Regions from separate parts of the Paraburkholderia sp. EG286B genome, predicted to be linked through region 1. Evidence: predicted binding sites of a transcription regulator. Region 1 holds the regulator's gene; the other holds the start of a gene.
The links. Region 1 encodes FliA, which starts transcription of late flagellar genes. Its sites were predicted from a motif close to CTAAAGTTTNNNNNNNNNNNGCCGNTA; they were not measured.

Region 1 (10,441 bases):
CTGCGCGCGGCCAGCTATGCCGATCTGAATTCGCACGGCGTGCCCGAGGATGCGCGCGCGGGTGTCGAGTCGAACGGCATGATCACGATTCCGGGTCCCGGCGAGCGCGCGCCCCAGGGCGACGCGCCGCGCATCGTCACGGTTCCCGCGCCGGGTGCGAGCGCCCAGCCCATGCGCGTGCCGGCGGCCAATGCGAACAACGCGGGCGCGCTGCAGCGCGTGAACCTGTCTACCGCCGCGAACCGCGTCGCCCCGGTGGTCGTGGACGCGGGCGCAGCGGCGCTCGCGGGCGCGAAGCCGGTTGCCAGCGCAAGCACCAGCGCGCCGCCGAACCCCAATACCAGCGCCGTCGCCACGAACGTGCAGGCCACGCCGCCCGGCCAGCAGGACGGAGAATCAATCCGCGCCGCCGCGCTCGCCTTCCTGCAGCAGCAGTCGGCAGGCTTGCCGGGCCACGTGGGCATCACGGTCGCGCCGGTGTTTCCGCGCGGCCTCGCGGCCTGCACGTCACTCGAGCCGTTCATGCCGCCGGGCGCGCGCACCTACGGACACACGACCGTGGGCGTGCGCTGCATCGGCGCGAAGCCGTGGACGCTCTATGTGAGCGCGCGCATTGCCGTGGACGTGACCTACTACGTGGCCTCGCGCCAGATCGGCGCGGGCGAGGCGCTTTCGGCCGCCGATTTCATGCCGCGCGCGGGCGACCTCGCGAACCTGCCGCAGACCATCATCACCGATCCGAACCAGGCGACGGGCGCCGTCGCGCTCGCGCGCATTTCCGCGGGACTGCCGCTGCGCACCGACATGCTGCGCAGCGCCGCCTCGGTCGTCATCGGCCAGACGGTCAAGGTGATCGCCGTGGGCAGCAACTTCACGATCTCCGCCGAGGGCAGCGCGCTCAACAACGCCGAGCCCGGCCAGCAGGTGCGCGTGCGCACGAGCGGCGGCCAGATCATCTCGGGCGTGGTCAAGGACGCGGGTACCGTGCAGGTGCAGATCTAGGGCCGGTAAGCGCTGGTAAGGGCCGGATCAGGGTGTGCAGAGCCTCGTCCAACGGCCCGATCCGGCCGTTTCCGGCTTGGTGCGCCAGCACACGTAACAGCATGTAACGGTGGGATTTTCGGCTAAAGTTCGGCCCGACCTGTGCCGTTATCAAGGTCAAATCGATCAGGAATGCCCATCGTGAAAGTTGACTCCTCCACCCGCAATGATCCGCGCACGCTGCAGGATGGCCTCGCGCGCTCGCAAGCCGATTCGACCGGCGTAAGCACCGACACCGCGGCCACCTCCGGCGCGGCAGGCAGCACGACCGCCGCCGCCCAAGGCGGCGCGAACGTGAGCCTCTCGTCGCTCTCGTCGACGATGCGCTCGCTCGCGGCGAGCGGTTCCGCCGACATCGACACGGCGCACGTGCAGTCGATCAAGGACGCGATCCGCAACGGCACGTTGCAGATCGACTCCGGCAAGATCGCCGACGGCGTGATCCAGACCGCGCGCGACCTCATGAAGCCGACGTCGGGCAACTGACGCCCGATGCGCGAGCGCCGCGCAAACCTCGCTTTTTTGGTGCCTTGCAATGAAAGATGCCCTGTTGGCCACACTGATCGACGAACACGCCACGGTCGAGGCGTTCGCGTCGCTGCTCGCCTATGAAGAAAAGGCGCTCGTGTCGGCCGACGGCATGGAGGCGCTGCCGCAGATCGTCGAGCAGAAGACGACGCTCACGCAGCGTCTCGCGGGCCTCGAAAAAGCGCGCGACGCGCAACTGGCCGGCCTCGGCCTGCCGGGCGGCCGCAAGGGCATCGAAATGGCCTGCGACGGCGACGCGCGTCTGGCAAGCCAGTGGGCGCTGCTCAAGGGCTCGACCGAGCGCGCCCGCCGCAAGAATCTCACCATCGGCATGATGATCCGCACGCGCATGGAACATAACCGCCGCGCGCTGTCGATCCTGCGCGGCGAAACGGGCAACGGCTCGATGCTGTACGGTCCCGATGGGCGGCTGCCGGCGTTCGGGCTGTAAGCGCGCACGCACGTCGTTCGCCCAAAGACAAAAGCCGAAGCAGTGATGCTTCGGCTTTTTTGTTTTGCGCGAGTCCCGTCCATCAACAAAAAAGCCGGAGCGCTCTCGCACTCCGGCTCTTTCACCGCACCCGGTCCGCGCTGGCAGCCGCGCGGAGCGTCTACCGCCTCAATTCTCCTGGCCGGCCCACGACATCTCGCGCAGCCGCGTGCGCAGGCGCGCCACCGCCTGGCTGTGCAGCTGGCACACGCGCGACTCGCTCACCTCCATCACCGCGCCGATTTCGCGCAGGTTCATGCCGCGCTCGTAATAGAGCGACATGAGCAGCTTCTCGCGCTCGGGCAGCCGGTCGATCGCCTCGACGAGCGCGCCGCGCAGGCTGTCGTCGAGCAGCGCCGAGAGCGGGTCCGAATGATCGACGCAGTAGCGGTCGAGGAACGGTTCGTCCTCGGCGGAACGGTCGAAGTCTTCGTAGTAGATGAGCTGGCTGCCGTGCAGTTCCTGCAGCATGCTCTGATACTCGTCGAGCGGCATGCTCAGATGCTCGGCGATCTCCGTCTCGCTGGCCGAGCGCCCGAGCCGCTGCTCCACCTTGTGCACCGCGCTTTCCACTTCACGCGAGGTGCGGCGCAGGCTGCGCGGCAGCCAGTCGTTGCTGCGCAGCTCGTCGAGCATCGCGCCGCGAATGCGCTGGCTCGCATAGGTCTCGAACTGCGCGCCCTGATCTTCCTTGTAGCGGTTGGCCGCGTCGAGCAGGCCGATCATGCCGGCCTGGATCAGGTCGTCGAGGTCCACGCTCGCCGGCATCTTGGCGACGAGCTGCAAGCCGAGCCGCCTCACGAGCGGCGCGTACTTCGCGAGCACGTCGGCCTGCGAAATCTTTCCTTGAGCGTTATACATCGTGCTCTCCACTTCTCATCTCCCTGATTGGCGTCGTCGTGCGCACGTCAGACGTGCTGCGGCGACGTCCGCTGCGCGGGCGTCTCGGTCCGCCAGCCCGCATGGGACGACGCGGACGCGGATGTTGCGTTGGGTGCGGGATGCACACCCGTCACGGCCGCAACGAACAAATCGGCGTTCGCGGCGAGCGTGCTGTGTGCGGCGTCTGTTGCATGGGTAGCGTGTGGCTGGACGCCGGCTTGCGGCGCGCCATCCAGATCGTCGGCGGGTGCGTCGCCCGCCGCTTCATGTTCTTCGTGCGCCGCGCCGAACAACGCGTTGGCGCGCGCCGTGGCCGGCGAGCACGCCGAGACCGCGGGTCGCATCGGCCAGTGCGGCAGTTCGGCGGCCACGTGGCGGAAATCGCGCGCGGCGGCCGTCGACGGAAACGCATCGACGATGCAGCGCGCGAGCCTGAGCGCCTGCGCCATGTGCTGATCGGCGGCGACACTGCCGGCGCTGTCGAGCGACACGCTCAGGTAGCGGCTCGCCACCCCCGCGAGGTTCTCGATCGCGGCCTGCGCGTCGCTGGCGTTCGCCACATGATTCGCGAGCACGCGAAACTGCGCGATCGCATGCGCGAAGTGCAGCCGTTTCATGCACGCGTAGGCGTCCGTGATCGACTGCGCACCGATGCGCATCACGATCAGCACGTCGTGCGCGTGCATGGCGAGCGGCGAAAGCGCGCCGTCGGCGTCGAGCTGCGCGTCGATCAGGACGATGTCCGCGGGACCCGAAATGACCTTCTGCAGCTGGGCGGCCGTGTACTGCGCACGGTTGTCGCGCGAGGCGGCCAGCACGCCGAAGCCGAGCGCATGACGGCCCACAGCTTCGTCGAGCGTACGCTCGCCGCGCATGACGGCGGCGAAGTTGCCTGCGCCCCGCACACCGCCCACCAGCGCACAGACCGAGCGGGGTCCCAGACACTCGTCGATCACGAGCACGTCCTTGCCCTGCGCGGTGAGCGCCGCCGCGAGATTGACCACCGTGGTCGTGCGCCCGGGCGAACCTGCACCGCCCGTCACCGCGACCACGCGCGAGCCTTCGCGCGCGAGCAGCCGCCGCAGCCCTTCTGCCTGATCGATTACGAACTTATCCAAACCTGACCTCGGGAGCCTGCGAATTCGAACGCGTCGAGAGTGCCGACAGCAGCGCCGGGATATCGTCTTCGTGCGGCACGAACGGCGAACTCTCTCGCGGAATGCAGAAGGCACTGCGGATCAGGAAGCGACGCGTCGCCACATAAAGGTTCTCGGGGACCTTCTGGCCCGTCGAGACGTAATGCACCGGCAGCTTGTAGCGCAGCACGGTGTCGAGTGCGCTGCCGAGGTTGGTCGCCTCGTCGAGCTTGGTGAGGATGCAGCCCGTGAGCGGTGCGTCTTCGCTCTGGTAGGCCTGCACGACTTCGTTGAGCGTGTCGCCGTGGTTGGTCGCCGAGAGCAGCAGCAGGCGCTGCACCGGGCGGCCCGCGCCGCACAGCATGGCGATCTGGTCGGCCACGGCGCGGTCGCGCTGACTCATGCCGATCGTGTCGATCAGCACGATGTGCTTGTTCTTGAGTTCGGTGAGCGCGAGCTGGAGGTCCGCGCCGTCGCGCACCGCGTGCACCGAAACGCCAAGGATCTTGCCGAAGATGCGCAGTTGCTCGTGGCCGCCGATCCGGTAGCTGTCGGTGGTGAGCAGCGCCACCTTGCTCGCGCCGAAGCGCATCACGCAGCGCGCGGCGAGCTTCGCCGTGGTCGTGGTCTTGCCCACGCCCGTCGGGCCCATCAGCGCGAACACGCCGCCGCGCTCCATCAGCGCTTCTTCGTCTTCGAGCACGGGCAGGTTCGATTCGAGCACCGACTGGAGCCACTCCATGCCGGCCTCTTCGGTCTGCACGTCGGGCAGGCGATCGATCATCATCTTCACGAGCTGGGCCGAGAAGCCCGCGGCGAACAGCTGCTTGGTGAGCGCGCCCTGCACCGGGCTGCGGCGCTGGCGCTCGCCCCACAGGAGGCCCGCGAACTGCTCTTCCATCATGCCGCGCATGGAGGCGAGCTCGTTCATCACGGTTTCGTTGACGACCTGCTCGATGCGCGCGCGGATCGCTTCGCTCACGGTTTGCGCCGCATCGGCGCCCTGCGCATTGCGAGTGCCGGGCGCGGGGCCGGCGGCCTCCGGACCGTGGCCGAGGCGCTGCGCGGCGCGGCGCGCGGCGACATGAGCGGCCTCGAGCGCCCAGTCGGGCGTGCTGGCGTCGACGTCGGGCGGCAACACCGGGTCGGCGACGCTGCCGAGGCCGCGCGCGGCGGCGGCGGCGGGCGTCATGCCCGGCACGCGCGGCGCGTTCTGCTGGTTCGCGATGCGGCGGGCGTGGTCGATCAGCCAGGGGTTCGATTCGGCCATCGTGCGCGGCGTGTCGCCCGCCGACGCGGCGGCGGCCTGTTCGAGCCGCGCTGCGGCTTCGCGTGCGGCGGCCTGAGCGTTGGCGTTGGCGGCCGGCGCCGTGGACGCAAACGATGGCGCAAAGGCCGGCGAGGCGAGCGACTCGGTCGCAGCCTGCAGCGCCATTTGCAGCGGCGAATGCGCATGAGGAACGGCTTGTTGCGATTGTGCCGCCTGCTTCGCGGCTTGCAGCGTCGGCGGCATCGCCGATTGCGCGGCCTGCTGTCCCGCCGCGGCACGCGACGATGGCGACGAAGCCGAAAGCGGCGCGATCGCGGCCGACGCTTCCTTGCCTAGCGAGACGGCGGTGTCGGCGGCGTGGTCGCCATCGGCATCGGCATCGGCGCTTGCGCCGCCGTTTTCGACGCCCACTTCCGGGCTCGCGCCGAACACCGAGGAGAACACGTCCGGCATGCCGCTCGCGTAGGGGTTGGCACTGCCGACCGGGGCGGCGAGCGCCGCGGGAGCGGCGCCAGGCGCGCTGCGCGGCGCGCGCGACATCGGCGTCATGGCGGCCGAGGGCTGCGCGAACGGGGCGCCTTGACCACCCTGCGCCACGAGGCCACCCAGGCCTTGCGCGGCGGCTGCATCGGCCGGCGCGATCGCCGCGAGATCGCGGTCCGCGAGCGCGACGATTTCGACGCTGCCGTCGTCGAGCGTACGGTTCGACAGAACGACGGCGTCCGCACCCAGCGCTTCGCGTACGAGCCGTAACGCGTCGCGGCTGGTGCCACCGATGAATTTGCGAATGTTCAAGCTAAGCCCCTGATGAGGTGAGCGGCCAATGCCGCCGCCGGTCGTCTGTTGCTGGAATGGCGCTGGATTGCTGCCGGCCTGGCGTCTTACGCAAGGCCTTTTCCGATGTTGGAATTATTTCGAAGGTGAGCCCCCCATGATCGGTGGATCAGGGCGGAGAAATGCGGGCAATTCGCGGAATCGGTGACGGAGGTGCGCGCAGGCAAAAATTACGCGCAGAAAGGCTCGCCCACGGCTCGGCTAACGAAAAAGCCCACAAGAAGCGGGCTTTTTCTCATCCAGATGCGGCAGCGCGATCAATGCGCCCCGATCACGTTCACCACCTTCACGTTGCGCGTATCCGGCACCTCGGCGTACGACAGCACCTTGAGCTGCGGCAGGCTGCGGCGCAGGAAGCGCGACAGCATGGGCCGCAGCGCATGCTGCACGAGCATCACCGGCGCGAGGCCGAGCGCCTGCTGGCGCCCCATCGCCTGCTCGGTCTGCGCGAGCAGCGTATGCGCGAGACCCGGTTCGAGGCCGGGGTTCGGGCCGGAGGTGAGCGTCTGCGACAGCACGCGCTCGAGGTTCGCGTCGAGGCCCATCACCTGCATGTCGGCGTTGCCGGGGAACCATTGCTGCGTGATCGCGCGGCCGAGCGCGATGCGCACCGCCGCCGTCAGATCGTGGGCGTCGGTGATGCGCGGCGTGTGCTCCGCGAGCGATTCCATGATCGTGCGCATGTCGCGGATCGGCACGCCTTCTTCCAGCAGGTTCTGCAGCACCTTCTGCAGCGTCGTGACCGGCAGCACCTTCGGCACGAGGTCGTCCACGAGCGAAGGCGTGTCCTTCTGCACGCGCTCGAGCAGCGCCTGCACTTCGCGGCGCCCGAGCAGCTCGGCCGCGTGCATGACGACGAGGTGATTCAGGTGCGTCGCCACCACCGTGCTCGAATCGACCACCGTATAGCCGAACACCTGCGCCTGCTCGCGCACGTTCGAATCGATCCACACGGCGGGCAGGCCAAATGCCGGGTCCGTGGTCGGCGTGCCGGGCAGCACCGCGCTCACCTGGCCCGGGTTGATCGCGAGCCATTGGCCCGGGTAGGCCTCGCCGTTGCCCACCTCCACGCCCTTCAGCGCAATCCGGTAGGCGTTCGGGCGCAGCTCCAGGTTGTCGCGAATATGGATGACGGGCGGCAGGAAGCCGATTTCCTGCGCGAACTTCTTGCGGATGCTCTTGATGCGCTTGAGCAGCTCGCCGTCGGTGTTCTTGTCGACGAGCGGAATGATGCGGTAGCCCACTTCGAGGCCGAGCGTGTCGATGAGCGCCACGTCGTCCCAGGTCGCTTCGGCGTTTTCGACGGGCGCAAGCGCGGCGGGCGCGGCGTCGGCGATCACGGCGCTCGCCTTCCTCGCCTCGGCGTTCTTCTTGAGCGTGCGGCCGAGCTGGATCGCGCCGCCGCCGAGCAGCAGAAACGCGAAGTGCGGCATGCCCGGAATCAGGCCCATCATGACGATGATCGTGCCCGTGATCATCAGCACGCGCGGGTTCGTGAAGAGCTGGCCGGTGAGCTGCGTGCCGATGTCTTCGTTGGTCGCCACGCGCGAGACGATCACGCCGGCCGCCGTCGAGATGACGAGCGACGGAATCTGTGCGACGAGGCCGTCACCGATGGTCAGCAGCGTGTAGGTCTCGCCCGCCGAGGCGAGCGGCATGCCGTGCTGCACGACGCCCACGATCAGACCGCCCACGATGTTGATCACCATGATCAGCAGGCCGGCGATGGCGTCGCCGCGCACGAACTTGCTCGCGCCGTCCATCGAGCCGTAGAACTCGGCTTCCTGGGCAATCTCGCTGCGGCGCTTGCGGGCCGCCTCTTCGTTGATGAGGCCCGCGTTCAGGTCGGCGTCGATCGCCATCTGCTTGCCGGGCATCGCGTCGAGCGTGAAGCGCGCGGACACTTCGGCGATACGGCCCGCGCCCTTCGTGATCACCATGAAGTTGATGACCATGAGGATCACGAACACCACGATACCCACGGCGAAGTTGCCGCCCACGAGGAAGTGGCCGAACGACTCGATCACCTGGCCCGCTGCCCCCGGGCCGGTGTGGCCTTCGAGCAGCACGATACGCGTGGAGGCCACGTTCAGCGAGAGCCGCAGCAGCGTGGAGAACAGCAGCACGCTCGGGAACGCCGCGAAGTCGAGCGGCTTCATGGTGTACATGCTGACGAGCAGCACCATCACCGAAAGCGCGATGTTGAAGGTGAACAGCAGATCCAGCAGGAACGGCGGCAACGGCAGGATCATCATGCCGAGGATCATGCAGATCAGGATCGGTCCCGCCAGCGCGCGCAGATTCGTGCCTTGCAGCATCTCCGGGCGCCGCGCGAGGAAACCGGTGCGGGCGTTCATTCTGTTGCTCCTTCAGTGCCGTCGCGCGCCGGGTTGTTTTCGGCGCGACCAGCGGTGTTCGATGCGTTGTTTGCGTTCGTGGAATTTGCCGCGTTGGCGCGACTGGCGGCCTCGGCGGCCGCGCGCTCCTCGGGGGTGAGGGCTTCGTCGGCTTCGCTGGCTTCGTCTTCGTCGCTCATCGCGCCCTTGTCCATTTCGGGTGGCACGTCGAGGTCGGTCGGCTCCATCGGCACGTCGCCGCCATGCTCGCGGAAACGCTTGAGCTGATAGACCCACGCGAGCACCTGGGCGACCGCGCCGTAGAGCGGTCCCGGAATTTCGCGGTTGATGTCGACGTTGTAATAGAGCGCACGGGCGAGCGGCGGCGCTTCGAGCAGCGGCACGTTGTTCTCGACCGCGATCTCGCGGATGCGTGCGGCCACGAGGTTCACGCCCTTGGCGACGACCTTCGGCGCGCGCATCTCGCCATCGGCGTACTTGAGCGCGACGGCGAAGTGCGTCGGGTTGGTCACGACCACGTCGGCCTTGGGCACCTGGGTCATCATGCGGCGGCGCGCGGCGGCGCGCTGCTGCTGGCGAATGCGCCCCTTCACGTGCGGGTCGCCTTCGTTTTCCTTGTGCTCGCGCTTCACTTCTTCCTTGGTCATGCGCAGCTTGCGGTAGTACGACCAGAGCTGGTACGGCACGTCGAGCGCGGCGACCACGAACATGCCGGCGACCGTCATGCCGCAGCACACGCCGATCAGATGCATCGCGTCGGCGAACGCGCGCGGCGCGGGCTGCATGGCGAGCCCGAGAATCTCGTCGCGCCGGCTCCACAGCGCCCAGCCGCCGATCACGCCCACCACGAGCGTCTTGGCGAGCGACATGCCGAGCTGGATCGGCCCGTTCACGGAGAAGATCCGCCCGAGCCCCGACACCGGATTGAGGCGGCCGAAGTTCGGCTGCAGCGCCTTCGTGGAGATGAGCCAGCCGCCGAGCGCCATCGGCGCGAGCAGCGCGGCGAGCCCCGTGAGCGCGAGCACCGGCATCAGCGCCATGAGCCCCTCGCGCGCGGCGACGCCGGCGCCGATCAGCATGCGGCTGGTTTCGAACGCGCCCGCGTGATTGAACGTGAACGCGCCGCGCATCATGGCCTGCAGATGCTCGCCGATCGTGCCGGAGAGCAACCACGTGCCATAGAAGCCCGCCGAGAGCAGCGCGAACGTCGCCAGCTCCCGGGAACGCGGAACCTGCCCCTCCTCCCGCGCCTTTTCCAGGCGCTTGGGAGTGGCGGATTCGGTTTTCTCGAGGTCGCTGTCCTCAGCCACGCATGCTCCGGTCGCGGGCACGCGCCGCTCGTCGCGGCTGCGCGGCTGGCGCGCGCCCTTTTTCAGTGACAGCGATTATTGCCGCGCAAGCCAAGCGGCGATTGACGGAGTAGGACGGGGAAATCAGGGTATTTCGGCCGATGGAACCGGGGCGGCATCATCGGCGAACGCCGGCACACGATGCGCGCGCGCTCGCGGGCCGCCAACTTCACGGCCTACGCACCCTCAGCGCCCGCGATTTCAGAACGCGACGAACGGCGCCTTGCCGCCGGACGCGCTCATGTCCATGCCGTAGTACACGTAGCGGCCATAGAAGAACGACAACCCCAAGTCGAGCGCCGCCGCCGACCCGAACTGCCCTGCCAGGTTGTTGGCCGCATAGTTCGCGCCGCTGCCGAGCAATGCGTTCGCGTTCGCGACATTGAAGGTCGCGGTGCCTGTCGTTGCGCCGTTATTGGACACGAGTGCCGCGCTGAAGGACTGGGTGGACGTAGGGCAATAGAACGTGCCGAGATTGCCGCCGCACTGCGGCAGGGCGCTGTCGACGAAGAAGATCGCGTTCGAACCCGAGTCGAGGAAGGCCTGGAGCGTGC
Region 2 (10,441 bases), on a different contig from region 1:
GCGACGGCGTGACCGAGATGTACTTTTCGTTGAGGTGAAAGAGCGCGAGAAAGTCGATGAAGTCGCTCTTGATGAAGCGCATCTTGCGCAGGTACTCGAGCTCGGTCTCGGCGAAGCGCAGCCTGCACAGCTTCTGGATCTCGCTGCGGATCTCGTCCACGTAGGGCACGAGATCGACGTTCGGCGTGCGGCAGCGGAAACGGTATTCCACATTGGCCGCGGGGAAATGATGCAGCACCACCTGCATCATGGTGAATTTGTAGAGATCGGTATCGAGCAGCGAAGTAATGATCATGATGGGCCAGCCGGACTGCAATCGGATAGCGCCCGCGAAGCGGGATCCGGACACGCTGCCGGGCAGATGCCCCTCAGCGGTTCCGGGCGGCAGGCGCCAGCGGTGCGTCCATGTTACCCGAATGCCTGCGCGCGCCGCGTGCCCGCCGGCACGGCCCCTCGCGCACAAGGGGTAAAACGTTGCGGATCACCCCGGCATATAAACTAATCACGAAACGATCTAAGGACCGTTGCGGGCCTGTGGTTGGGGTAATTCCTCATCAGTTACAATAGCGCTTTTGGCGAACCGCCATCCCCCGATACAAAAAGCTTGCAGGAGCTGCCTGAATGACTCACGTTGTGACCGAGAGCTGCATCAAGTGCCGCTATACCGACTGCGTCGATGTGTGCCCGGTGGACTGCTTTCGCGAAGGTCCCAACTTCCTCGCGATCGACCCGGACGAGTGCATCGACTGCGCCGTGTGCGTTGCCGAGTGCCCGGTGAACGCCATCTACGCCGAGGAAGACGTGCCTGGCGACCAGCAATCGTTCATCGAGCTGAACGCCGACCTCGCGAAGGGCTGGCCGAGCATCACGAAGACCAAGGCCCCGCTGCCGGAAGCCGACGAATTCAAGGACGTGAAGGACAAGCTCGCGCTGCTCGCACGCTGATCGCTTGTTCGGGGTGTCTTCCCGCCGCCGTCGCTTACACGGACAGTCCCTCGCGCAGCGGATTGCCCTAAACAGATCGCGACAGGGTATTGACAGGCCCAGCCAGACCCCATAGAATCTCGTTCTCTGCTTTTGTTGATCCCCGATAGCTCAGTCGGTAGAGCGCCGGACTGTTAATCCGTAGGTCCCTGGTTCGAGCCCAGGTCGGGGAGCCAAGATTCGCAAAAGCCCGTTGGCGTTCACAACGCAAAACGGGCTTTTTTATGACGTAAAGTGTTGTCGCTGTACTGCTGGTCCCCGATAGCTCAGTCGGTAGAGCGCCGGACTGTTAATCCGTAGGTCCCTGGTTCGAGCCCAGGTCGGGGAGCCAAAATATCGAGGGGTTGCGTGGTTGCACGCAACCCCTTTTTCTTTTGCTGCGCGCGTGGCGCACGCTACCCTCCCCGATAATGTCGCTTCGTCATCTTCGGGAATCCGCATGAAATCCACCCGCCTCTGCGCTTGCCTCGCGCGCCCGCTGCTCGCCTGCGCGAGCCTCGTCGCCTGCGCCGCCGCCCACGCCGAACAGATCGGCAGTGTGAACACCAACTTCCGCGTGACCGGCTCGGACAAGGTCGTCGTCGAGGCCTACGACGATCCGCAGGTGCCAGGCGTGACCTGCTACGTCTCCCGCGCACGCACGGGCGGCGTGAAGGGCACGCTCGGCATTGCGGAAGATCCGACCGAGGCATCGATCGCGTGCCGGCAGGTCGGGCCGATCTCCTTCGCAGGTCCGCTCAAACAGCAAGACGACGTCTTCAACGAGCGCATGTCGTTCCTCTTCAAGACGCTGCACGTCGTGCGCGTGGTCGACGCGAAGCGCAACGCGCTCGTGTATCTGACCTACAGCGACCGCGTGGTGAGCGGCAGCGCCAAGAACAGCGTCACGGCCGTGCCGGTGCCCGCGGGCACGACGATTCCGCTGCGCTAAACTGGGGATCCGTGCAGGATCCTTCACCATGACCGGTTCCCGTTTTCGAGACTCCGCCCGCTACTGGCGCACGCCGCTTCTGCCCGGCGCGGATCTCGTCACGGCCGAATACAACCAACATACGTTCGCGCCGCACTGGCACGAGGCCTACACGATCCCCGTGATCGAGGGCGGCGCGGAATGCTTTCGCTATCGCGGCACGCAGCATGTCGCCGCGACGGGCAGCGTGCCGGTGATCAATCCGGGGGAGCTGCATACGGGTTCACGCGCCGTCGAAGAAGGCTGGAGCTATCGGGTGATGTACGTGCCGATCGACTTCCTGCACGAGCTCGCCGGCGAAATCGCCGGGCGCACGCAGCCGCTGCCGTGGTTCGACGCCGAGGTGATCCACGATCTCGATCTCGCGCACCGGCTCTCGCGCGCCCACCGGCTGCTGGAAGCCGACGCGGACTGGCGGCGCGGCGCAGCCGTGCCCGAACCCGGCGCGAGCGCCAGTCCGGCATCGCCTTCGGCGCCTTGTGCCGACCTCCTCGCCGTGGAAGGCTCGCTGCTCGACGCACTCTCGACGCTGCTCACGCGCTACGGCCGCACGCGCGAGGCGGCGCTCAAACACGGCCCGAACGATCCCCGCGTGGAAACGATGAAGGCGCTCCTCGCCGCCGATCTCGCCACGCCGCTGCGCGTGGCCGATCTCGCCCAGGCGGTCGGCCTCTCGCCGTTTCACGCCACGCGGCTCTTCACGCAGGCAACCGGGCTGCCGCCGCACGCCTGGCGCACCCAGCTGCGCCTGCAACGCGCCCTCGCCCCGCTGCGCGAAGGCGCTACGGTTGCCGAGGTCGCCGCCGCGAGCGGTTTCACCGACCAGAGCCATTTCACGCGACACTTTCGGCGCATGTTCGGCGTGCCGCCGGGGCGCTGGCAGTCGTCCTGAACGCGCCGGCCCGCATCCCGCCGCAAGAACGTACAAGCCACGCGTAAGGCGGCCCGCTATGCTGTCCCCTTGTATCAGGAGGAACAGTTTGACCACGCATCCCAACCGCCTTGCCGAATTCATCGCCGGCGCGCGCGACATGATCCCCATGATGATCGGCGCCGCGCCCTTCGGCGTGATCTTCGGCACGCTCGTCACCTCGGGCCCGCTTTCGCTCTGGCACGGCCAGTTCATGTCGCTCGCCGTGTTCGCCGGCTCCGCGCAGTTCATCGCGCTCGGGCTGATCGCTTCGCACGCGAGCTTCGCGGTGATTTGGGCCACCACGTTCATCGTGAACCTGCGCCACGTGCTCTATAGCGCGACGCTCGCGCCCTATATCTCGCACCTGCCGCTGCGCTGGCGGCTCGTGCTCGGCAGCCTGCTCACCGATGAGGTCTTCGCCGTCGCGTGGGCGCATTTGCGCCGCCATCCGCCCGGCGACGACGTCTCGCCGTGGCATTTCCTCGGCTCGGGCCTCTCGATGTACCTGAACTGGCAACTCTGGACCGCGGCCGGCCTGCTGTTCGGCGCGGCGTTCCCGGGTCTGCAGTCGCTCGGCCTCGACTTCGCGATGGTCGCGACCTTCATCGCCATCGTCGTGCCACAGCTGGTCGCCTTGCGCTACCTCGCCGCCGCCGCGACGGCGGGCGCGCTCGCCTTTTTCTGGCAGGGCTGGCCGTACAAGCTCGGGCTGCTCGGCGCCGTGCTCGCGGGCGTGGTCGTGGGTGTCGTGCTCTCACGGCCAGGTTCGTCGCGCGGCGCCCGCGCCGGCAGAGAGTCCTCCCGCAAGTCCCCCAACGTCCAACGCACCGCAGGAGCCGGACAATGAACTACGTCGTCCTGATTCTCGGCATGGCCCTGATCACCCTGGTCATTCGCACTGCGGTGTTCGTGCTCGGCGACCGGCTGGTATTTCCGCCGCTCGTGCGCACCGCGCTCGGCTTCGTGCCCGTCACCGTGCTCACGGCGATCATCGTGCCGATGGCGGTCTCGCCCCACGGTCAGGGCGCCGAGCTGACCTGGCGCAACCCGCAGCTCGTCGGCGCGCTCGCGGCGATCGTCGTCAGCGCGCTCACGAAGCGCCCGCTCCTCACCATTGCGATCGGGCTCGGCGTGTTCTTCCTCTGGCAAGGCGTTGTCCTGCGCTAGAGGCAAGCGTCGCCCCTTACGCTCAAGTTTCACCCCGGAGCGCCGTTAAACCCGTCAGGGCCTGCTCTGGCAGGCCACTGCTCGAACGGCGAGAGCACGCGAGAAGCGACAAGGATTACACCGGGGCAACCACAATGGGGCATATCACCCTTAACCTGAAGGACGAAACGCTTGCGTCGCTGCGCAAGGATTTCGACGCGTTCCTGCGCGTCTCGCTCAAACTCGACCCGCAATTCGCCACGCCGGAATTCGAGGACTACCTGCGCGCGAAGCTGCTCGACAACATGACGCCGCTCACGGAGCACGCCGTCCAGCGGCTCCTGCAAGGCGGCCAGTACGCGTGGGCCAAGCGCACGCTCGACAAGGAATTCCCCGAGGTCGTCTCGATCCTGATGCGTCAGGCAGGCGAATTCGGTTTCGGCTTCGCGTCGCGGCCCGAGTGGACGCCCGACGAACTCTCGAAGCAGTGCCGCGACTGGGCGGCGGCCATCGTGAGCGAAGCCCAGGGCGACGACACGCTGGTCGATCCGCTGGCGGCACAGATCAAGTCGGGCGTGCAGGACATCCAGGCCCTCGAAGAGTCGATGCAGACGCCCGCGTGGCGCCTCACCGAGTCGTTGCGTCAGCGTGTGTACGAAGCGAAGATCGGCTGTGAACAGGCGAGCGGCAGTGCGGCGCGCGAGCGTCTGGGCGAGCTGCGCGGGCTGCTGAGGCTCGGCGTGACGCATGGCGTGTTCCAGAAGCAGGAAGCGCAACAGATCATGGAGTATCTGCGCCTGCTCAAGCCCGAGATTTTCGTCGAGGAGCCCGACGATGTGTTCACGCGCCTCGCCGCGTGGATGCGCAACTTCTTCATGCCGCCGCAGCGCAGCACGGCACGCGAGCAGCGGCGCTAAGCGCTGGCGCGCGCGCCTGAAAACGGCGCGCGCCCCGCTTTCCACCTCAATCCCACATCTTCCTGAGCTTCGCGGCGATCTCGACCTTCGCCTGCGCGGCTGCGGCGAGTCCGGCCGCGCTCGGCGCGCTCGCCACGGGCGCGGGCGGCCATGCGCGGGATTCGAACAGCGGCAGCATGGGCGTCGCGATGAAGCGCGTGCGCGAGGCCCACACGTGCCGGTCGCCCGACGCCACCTGGTTGTGCACATAAAAGCGCTGCGGCACGACGATGTGCAGATCCTCCTTCGCGCGCGTCATCGCCACATAGAGCAGCCGCCGCTCCTCCTCCAGTTCCTCGTCGCTGCCCGCGCCGAGATCGGATGGAATGCAGCCGTCCACGCCGTTGAGCACGAACACGTTGCGCCACTCCTGCCCCTTCGCCGAATGGATCGTCGAGAGGATCAGATAGTCCTCGTCGAGCAGCGGATCGGCGGATTCGGCGCTCGTGGCGTCGGGCGGATCGAGTGTGAGTTCGGTGAGAAAACGCTCGCGCGAGGCGTAGGTGCTCGCGATGCTCTCCATCTGCAGCAAGTCGGCGAGACGCATCTGGGCGTCTTCGTGATTGCGCTCGAGATGCGGTTCGTACCAGCGCCGCACGCGTTCGAACTCGGCGGGCCACGGCGTCGAGCGCATCGAGAGGCTGTCGATGAGCGACGCAAACGCGGGCCAGTCCTCGGCCGCGCGCGGCGGCGGCGCGAATGCCGCGAGCGCCTCGGCGGCGCGATACGCGCCCGTGCACGCGGCGACCTGGTCGAGCAGGCGCGCGGCGTTGGCGGGCCCAACGCCCGGCAGCAACTGCGTCACGCGAAACCCCGCCACACGGTCAAGCGGATTCTCGGCCCAGCGCAGCACCGCCAGCACGTCTTTCACGTGCGCGGCGTCGAGAAAACGCAGTCCGCCGAACTTCACGAACGGGATATTGCGCCGCGCCAGTTCGATTTCGAGCGTCGCGCTGTGGTGCGCCGCGCGAAACAGCACGGCCTGCTGCTTGAGCTTCATGCCCGCTTCGCGCGCCTCGAGAATCTGCTCGACGACGTAGCGCGCCTGGGTGGCCTCGTCGGCCACGGTGACGAGGCGCGGGCGCTGCTGCGAGGGGCGGTCGGTCCACAGGTTTTTGGTGAAGCGCTCGGCGGCGGCGTCGATCACCGCGTTCGAGGCCGCGAGGATCGGCGCCGTCGAACGGTAGTTGCGCTCGAGCGTCACCTGACGCGCGGGCGGATCGAACTGCGCCGGGAAGTCGAGAATGTTGCGCACGGTCGCGCCGCGAAACGAATAGATCGCCTGGGCGTCGTCGCCGACCACGGTGAGGCCGCGGCCATCGGGCTTGAGCGCGAGCAGGATCGAGGCCTGCAGACGGTTGGTGTCCTGGTATTCGTCGACGAGGATGTGGTCGAAACGGCCCGCGAGATCGGCGGCAATGGCCGGCTCCGCGGCCATGTGTGCCCAGTAGAGCAGCAGGTCGTCGTAGTCGAGGACGTTCTGCTTCTGCTTGGCGTCCACGTACGAGGCGAACAGCGCACGTAGCTGCGGCTCCCACTCGAGGCACCACGAGAACGAACGGTTGAGTACATTGGCGAGCGAGTCGCCCGTATTGACCGCGCGCGAATAGATCGCGAGGCAAGTCGATTTCGAGGGGAAGCGCTTTTCCTTGGCCGAGAAACCCAGCTCGTGGCGCACCAGATTCATGAGATCCGCGGAATCCTCGCGGTCGTTGATCGTGAACGCCGGCGACAGGCCGATGTGATCCGCGTACTCGCGCAGCAACCGCGCGCCCACGCCGTGAAAGGTGCCCGCCCAGCTGAGCCCCTGCGCGAGCACGGCAGCCGCGCCCGGCGCGCTGGCGGCGATGCGCGCCACGCGCCGCGTCATTTCCTGCGCGGCGCGCCGCGAGAACGTGAGCAGCAGAATGCGGTGCGGGTCGGCGCCGCCCGCGATCAGATGCGCGACGCGGTGAGCGAGCGTATTCGTCTTGCCCGACCCGGCGCCCGCGATCACGAGCAGCGGGCCCGGCAGCGCCGAACCCGGCGCATAGCCCGCTTCGCCGCCGTGCTCGACGGCCTCGCGCTGCGCGTCGTTGAGTTTCGCGAGCCACGCGGAAACGGCATTGGCCGCTTCGGCGCGCGCCTGGCTGGCATCGGAGGCAGAGGAATCGGCAACGGAAACGGTGGACACGGCGGGCGCTGGGACGATGAACGAGGCGAATCGGGAAGGAGCGACGCATACTGTATATCCATACACCCCGCATCCGCAAGCGCCTGATTCCATGGCGATCTGGCGGGATTTAACGACAACGCCGTGGCGCGTTACGTCGCCGACCTCCGGGAGTCACCAAACGAAACGGCGGCGCCCGTTGCCGGACGCCGCCGCTTACAAGCCTGGCAAAGCCTGCGCCCCAGAGGGCGCAGGCGCCATCGGCATCAGCCGCTCGTCACTGCGACTGGCCGCCCTGCTGCTGGGCCGACATGCCGTTCATCTGGTCCTTCATTTCCGAGTCGTTGGCCTGACGGTCGGCCTTGTGGTTGATCTTCGCGTCCTTCACCTGCGCCTTGTACTGCGACTTCGCCTGCTTCTTCGCGTCGCCGTACTCGGCGTTCGCCGACTTCTTCGCGCTGCGGTATTCGGCGTTCGCCGCCGCGTTCGCGTTGCGCTTTTGCACCAGCGGGTCGGCGGACTGCGGTGCGGTCATGCCCTGCGGCGCGGGAGCGGGCTGCGCGATGCCCGCGGCGGCGGGCGCCTGGCTCGGCGCTTGGCCCGGGGCGGCGCCGGGCGCCATGGCCGGTGCGCCGGAAGGCGCCATCGTTGGGGCTTCGCCGGCCTGGGTCGCGCCCTGAGTCGCGTTTTGGGCATACGCGCCCTGCGCGAATACGGCGGCAGTGGTCACGGTGGCAAAAGCGGCGGTAGCAGTGAGCAGCTTGGCGATCTGGGTCATGGCGTATCCTCTTTGCAGTGGTTCCGAAGGCGCTTTTGCAGCGGGCAAGCCCGCCACATCCGCACCCCCGCTCGATGGAGCCGCGCAGGAAAAACCTGGGCGGCGCTGTCGATCCGGGTGAAACCATTTTGGTATGAAGATCGCCGCGGGGTCCCGCGACGTTACTCAACGTTTCATTTACTGACGAATTCATAACATCTGGCCCCCGGATGTGACGAATTCGGTGACAGACGCTGTGGCAGGCTGCCATCGCTTATGATGCTCACCCTTCGCGCGCTAGCCGCACGCCTTTCGAATCTGAATCCGCCATGCCCAACCTCGATTTCACGCTGACCGGCGACTACGTCGAACTGCACAACCTCCTGAAGATCACCGGACTCGCCGACAGCGGCGGCTCGGCCAAGCAGATCGTCGCCTCGGGCGCGGTGAAGGTGGACGGCGAAGTCGAGCTGCGCAAGACGTGCAAGATCCGCGCGGGCCAGGCCGTGCTGCTCGGCGACACGCGCATTGCCATCAAGGCGAGCGAGTGAGCCCCGCCGAAACTTGTCCGCAGGCGCCGGCTATGCACCAGATTTGAGCATCTGGATCGACAAGGTCGCTGTCTCGCAATAAGCTTTCAGTTTTGACAGACGAACCCTGCCACGCGGCGCGCTTATCTCGCGCCGCTTGTTTTTCATGACTCGAACCACGCTTTCCCGCCGCGCCGTTGCCGCACCGCCCACACTGCGCCGCCATGCCGCCGATACCGCCCGCCTCGCCGGGCCGCTCGCGATCGCCCAGCTCTCGCAGATGGCGATGAGCGTGACCGACACGGTGCTGCTCGGCTCGCTCGGCGCCGACGCGCTCGCCGCGGGCGGCCTCGGCGCCAACCTGTTCTTCGTGGTGGTGACCGTGCTGCAGGGCGTGCTGACCTCGGTGAGCGTGAGCGTGGCGCAGGCGCGTGGCGCCGACAACGAAAGCCACGTACCGCACATCTACTGGACCGGTTTCGCGCTGTCCCTGCTGCTCTCGGTGCCGGCGTTCGCGCTGCTCTCGTTTGCCGAGCCGATCCTGCGCGCCCTCGGGGAGCCGACGCTGCTCGCGCATCACATCGGCGAATACACGGCCGTCCTGCGCTGGGGCGCGCCCGCCAGCCTCATCGGCGTGGGGCTCATGCGCTCGTTCCTGCCCGCCATCGGCGCGGCGCGGCGCCTGCTGTGGGTGTCGGTTGCGTGCGTGTTCATCAACGGTTTTCTCAACTTCGGCCTGATCCACGGTGCGTGGGGCCTGCCGCGCCTCGGCTTTCTCGGCTCGGCGGTGGCGACGACGATCACCGTGTGGCTCACCGCGTTCGTGCTGATGGCGCTGCTGCACCTGCGACCTTCGCACCAGCGTTTCGTCGTCGCGCGCCGGCCCACTGCGCCGCTGATGGGCGAACTCTTCACGATCGGCTGGCCGGTTGCGATCACCTATGCGGTCGAAGCGACGCTCTTTCTCGCCACCGGGCTGCTCGCGGGCCTGCTCGGCGAGACGCCGCTCGCGGCGCACCAGATCGCCCTGAACGTGGCCTCCGTCACGTTCATGGTGCCGCTCGCGATCGGCCAGGCGGCCAACGTGCGCGTGGGTTACTGGTCCGGCGCGGGCGTGCCGCGCGCGGCGCGCCATGCGGGCTTCGTCGCACTCGGGCTCGGCGTCGGCTTCATGTCGCTCTCGGCGCTCGTGATGGTGCTGGCGCCGCACTGGATCGTCGGGCTCTACCTGCATCTCGACGACCCGGCCAATGCGCACACCGTTTCGCTCGCCGCCACGCTGCTCGGCGTCGCGGCCATCTTCCAGATCGTCGACGGCGCACAGACCGTGGGTTCGGGCTGCCTGCGCGGCCTCAAGGACACGCGCGTGCCGATGCTCGCGGCCACGCTCGGCTACTGGGGCATCGGCTTTCCGCTCGGCTACGCGCTCGCGTTTCACTTCGGCCTCGGTGCGCTCGGGCTCTGGTGGGGCCTGGCGGCCGGGCTGACCACCGTCGCCGTGCTCATGACGTGGCGCTTTCACCGCATGAGCCGGCGCTCGCCGGCTCATGCCGCCACGGCGAGCCGTGCGGCCTGAAGCGCAGCCTGAAGCGTTTACTTAACCGGCCGGGCCGCACCGGCTCGACCGGTTAAAATACGCGCCTGGCGCCGCGAGCGGCGTCCGTCCCACGAGGGCAAGAACCGTGCGCTGCATGGGACTGGAGACAGCCGCGCCCCGCGAGCGCCGCCGGCCACCCCGGCACCGCTTGCCGTGCGCCAACGCATAACGAACCCACTCACGGACCACCCCTTCATGCTTGCCCCGATTACCCGACTCTTCCCGCTCTGGGCCGTCCTCGTTTCCCTGCTCGCCTACTTCGATCCGGGCCTCGTCGCGCCGATCGCGCCGCACGTCACGACGCTCCTGATGATCATCATGCTGTCGATGGGCGTCACGCTCTCGTTCGCCGACTTCCAGCGCGTCTTCACGCGGCCCGCGCCGGTCGCCGCGGGCATCTTCCTGCACTACCTCGTCATGCCGCTGGCCGCCTGGG

Region 2: a site for FliA is predicted at 4,056-4,082, ahead of AB4Y42_RS14260 (DUF4088 family protein). Genes of this name have one in related genera too.

The regions. Positions count from the first base shown of each region.
Region 1 covers NZ_JBFRCF010000008.1:290,087-300,527, reverse strand. The annotation lists gene flgA (flagellar basal body P-ring formation chaperone FlgA) at 1-1,002, shown strand, start outside; gene flgM (flagellar biosynthesis anti-sigma factor FlgM) at 1,183-1,527, shown strand; gene AB4Y42_RS19790 (flagella synthesis protein FlgN) at 1,577-2,020, shown strand; gene AB4Y42_RS19785 (RNA polymerase sigma factor FliA) at 2,189-2,920, opposite strand; partial or broken gene AB4Y42_RS19780 (MinD/ParA family protein) at 3,277-4,059, opposite strand; gene flhF (flagellar biosynthesis protein FlhF) at 4,052-6,142, opposite strand; gene flhA (flagellar biosynthesis protein FlhA) at 6,439-8,538, opposite strand; partial or broken gene flhB (flagellar biosynthesis protein FlhB) at 8,688-9,848, opposite strand; gene AB4Y42_RS19760 (DUF3443 domain-containing protein) at 10,089-10,441, opposite strand, start outside.
Region 2 covers NZ_JBFRCF010000006.1:21,951-32,391, reverse strand. The annotation lists gene pncB (nicotinate phosphoribosyltransferase) at 1-295, opposite strand, end outside; gene fdxA (ferredoxin FdxA) at 622-945, shown strand; tRNA gene AB4Y42_RS14290 (tRNA-Asn) at 1,085-1,160, shown strand; tRNA gene AB4Y42_RS14285 (tRNA-Asn) at 1,240-1,315, shown strand; gene AB4Y42_RS14280 (CreA family protein) at 1,424-1,915, shown strand; gene AB4Y42_RS14275 (AraC family transcriptional regulator) at 1,944-2,846, shown strand; gene AB4Y42_RS14270 (AzlC family ABC transporter permease) at 2,986-3,714, shown strand; gene AB4Y42_RS14265 (AzlD domain-containing protein) at 3,711-4,034, shown strand; gene AB4Y42_RS14260 (DUF4088 family protein) at 4,169-4,930, shown strand; gene AB4Y42_RS14255 (ATP-dependent helicase) at 4,977-7,235, opposite strand; gene AB4Y42_RS14250 (hypothetical protein) at 7,399-7,899, opposite strand; gene AB4Y42_RS14245 (RNA-binding S4 domain-containing protein) at 8,208-8,429, shown strand; gene AB4Y42_RS14240 (MATE family efflux transporter) at 8,575-9,984, shown strand; gene AB4Y42_RS14235 (bile acid:sodium symporter family protein) at 10,201-10,441, shown strand, end outside.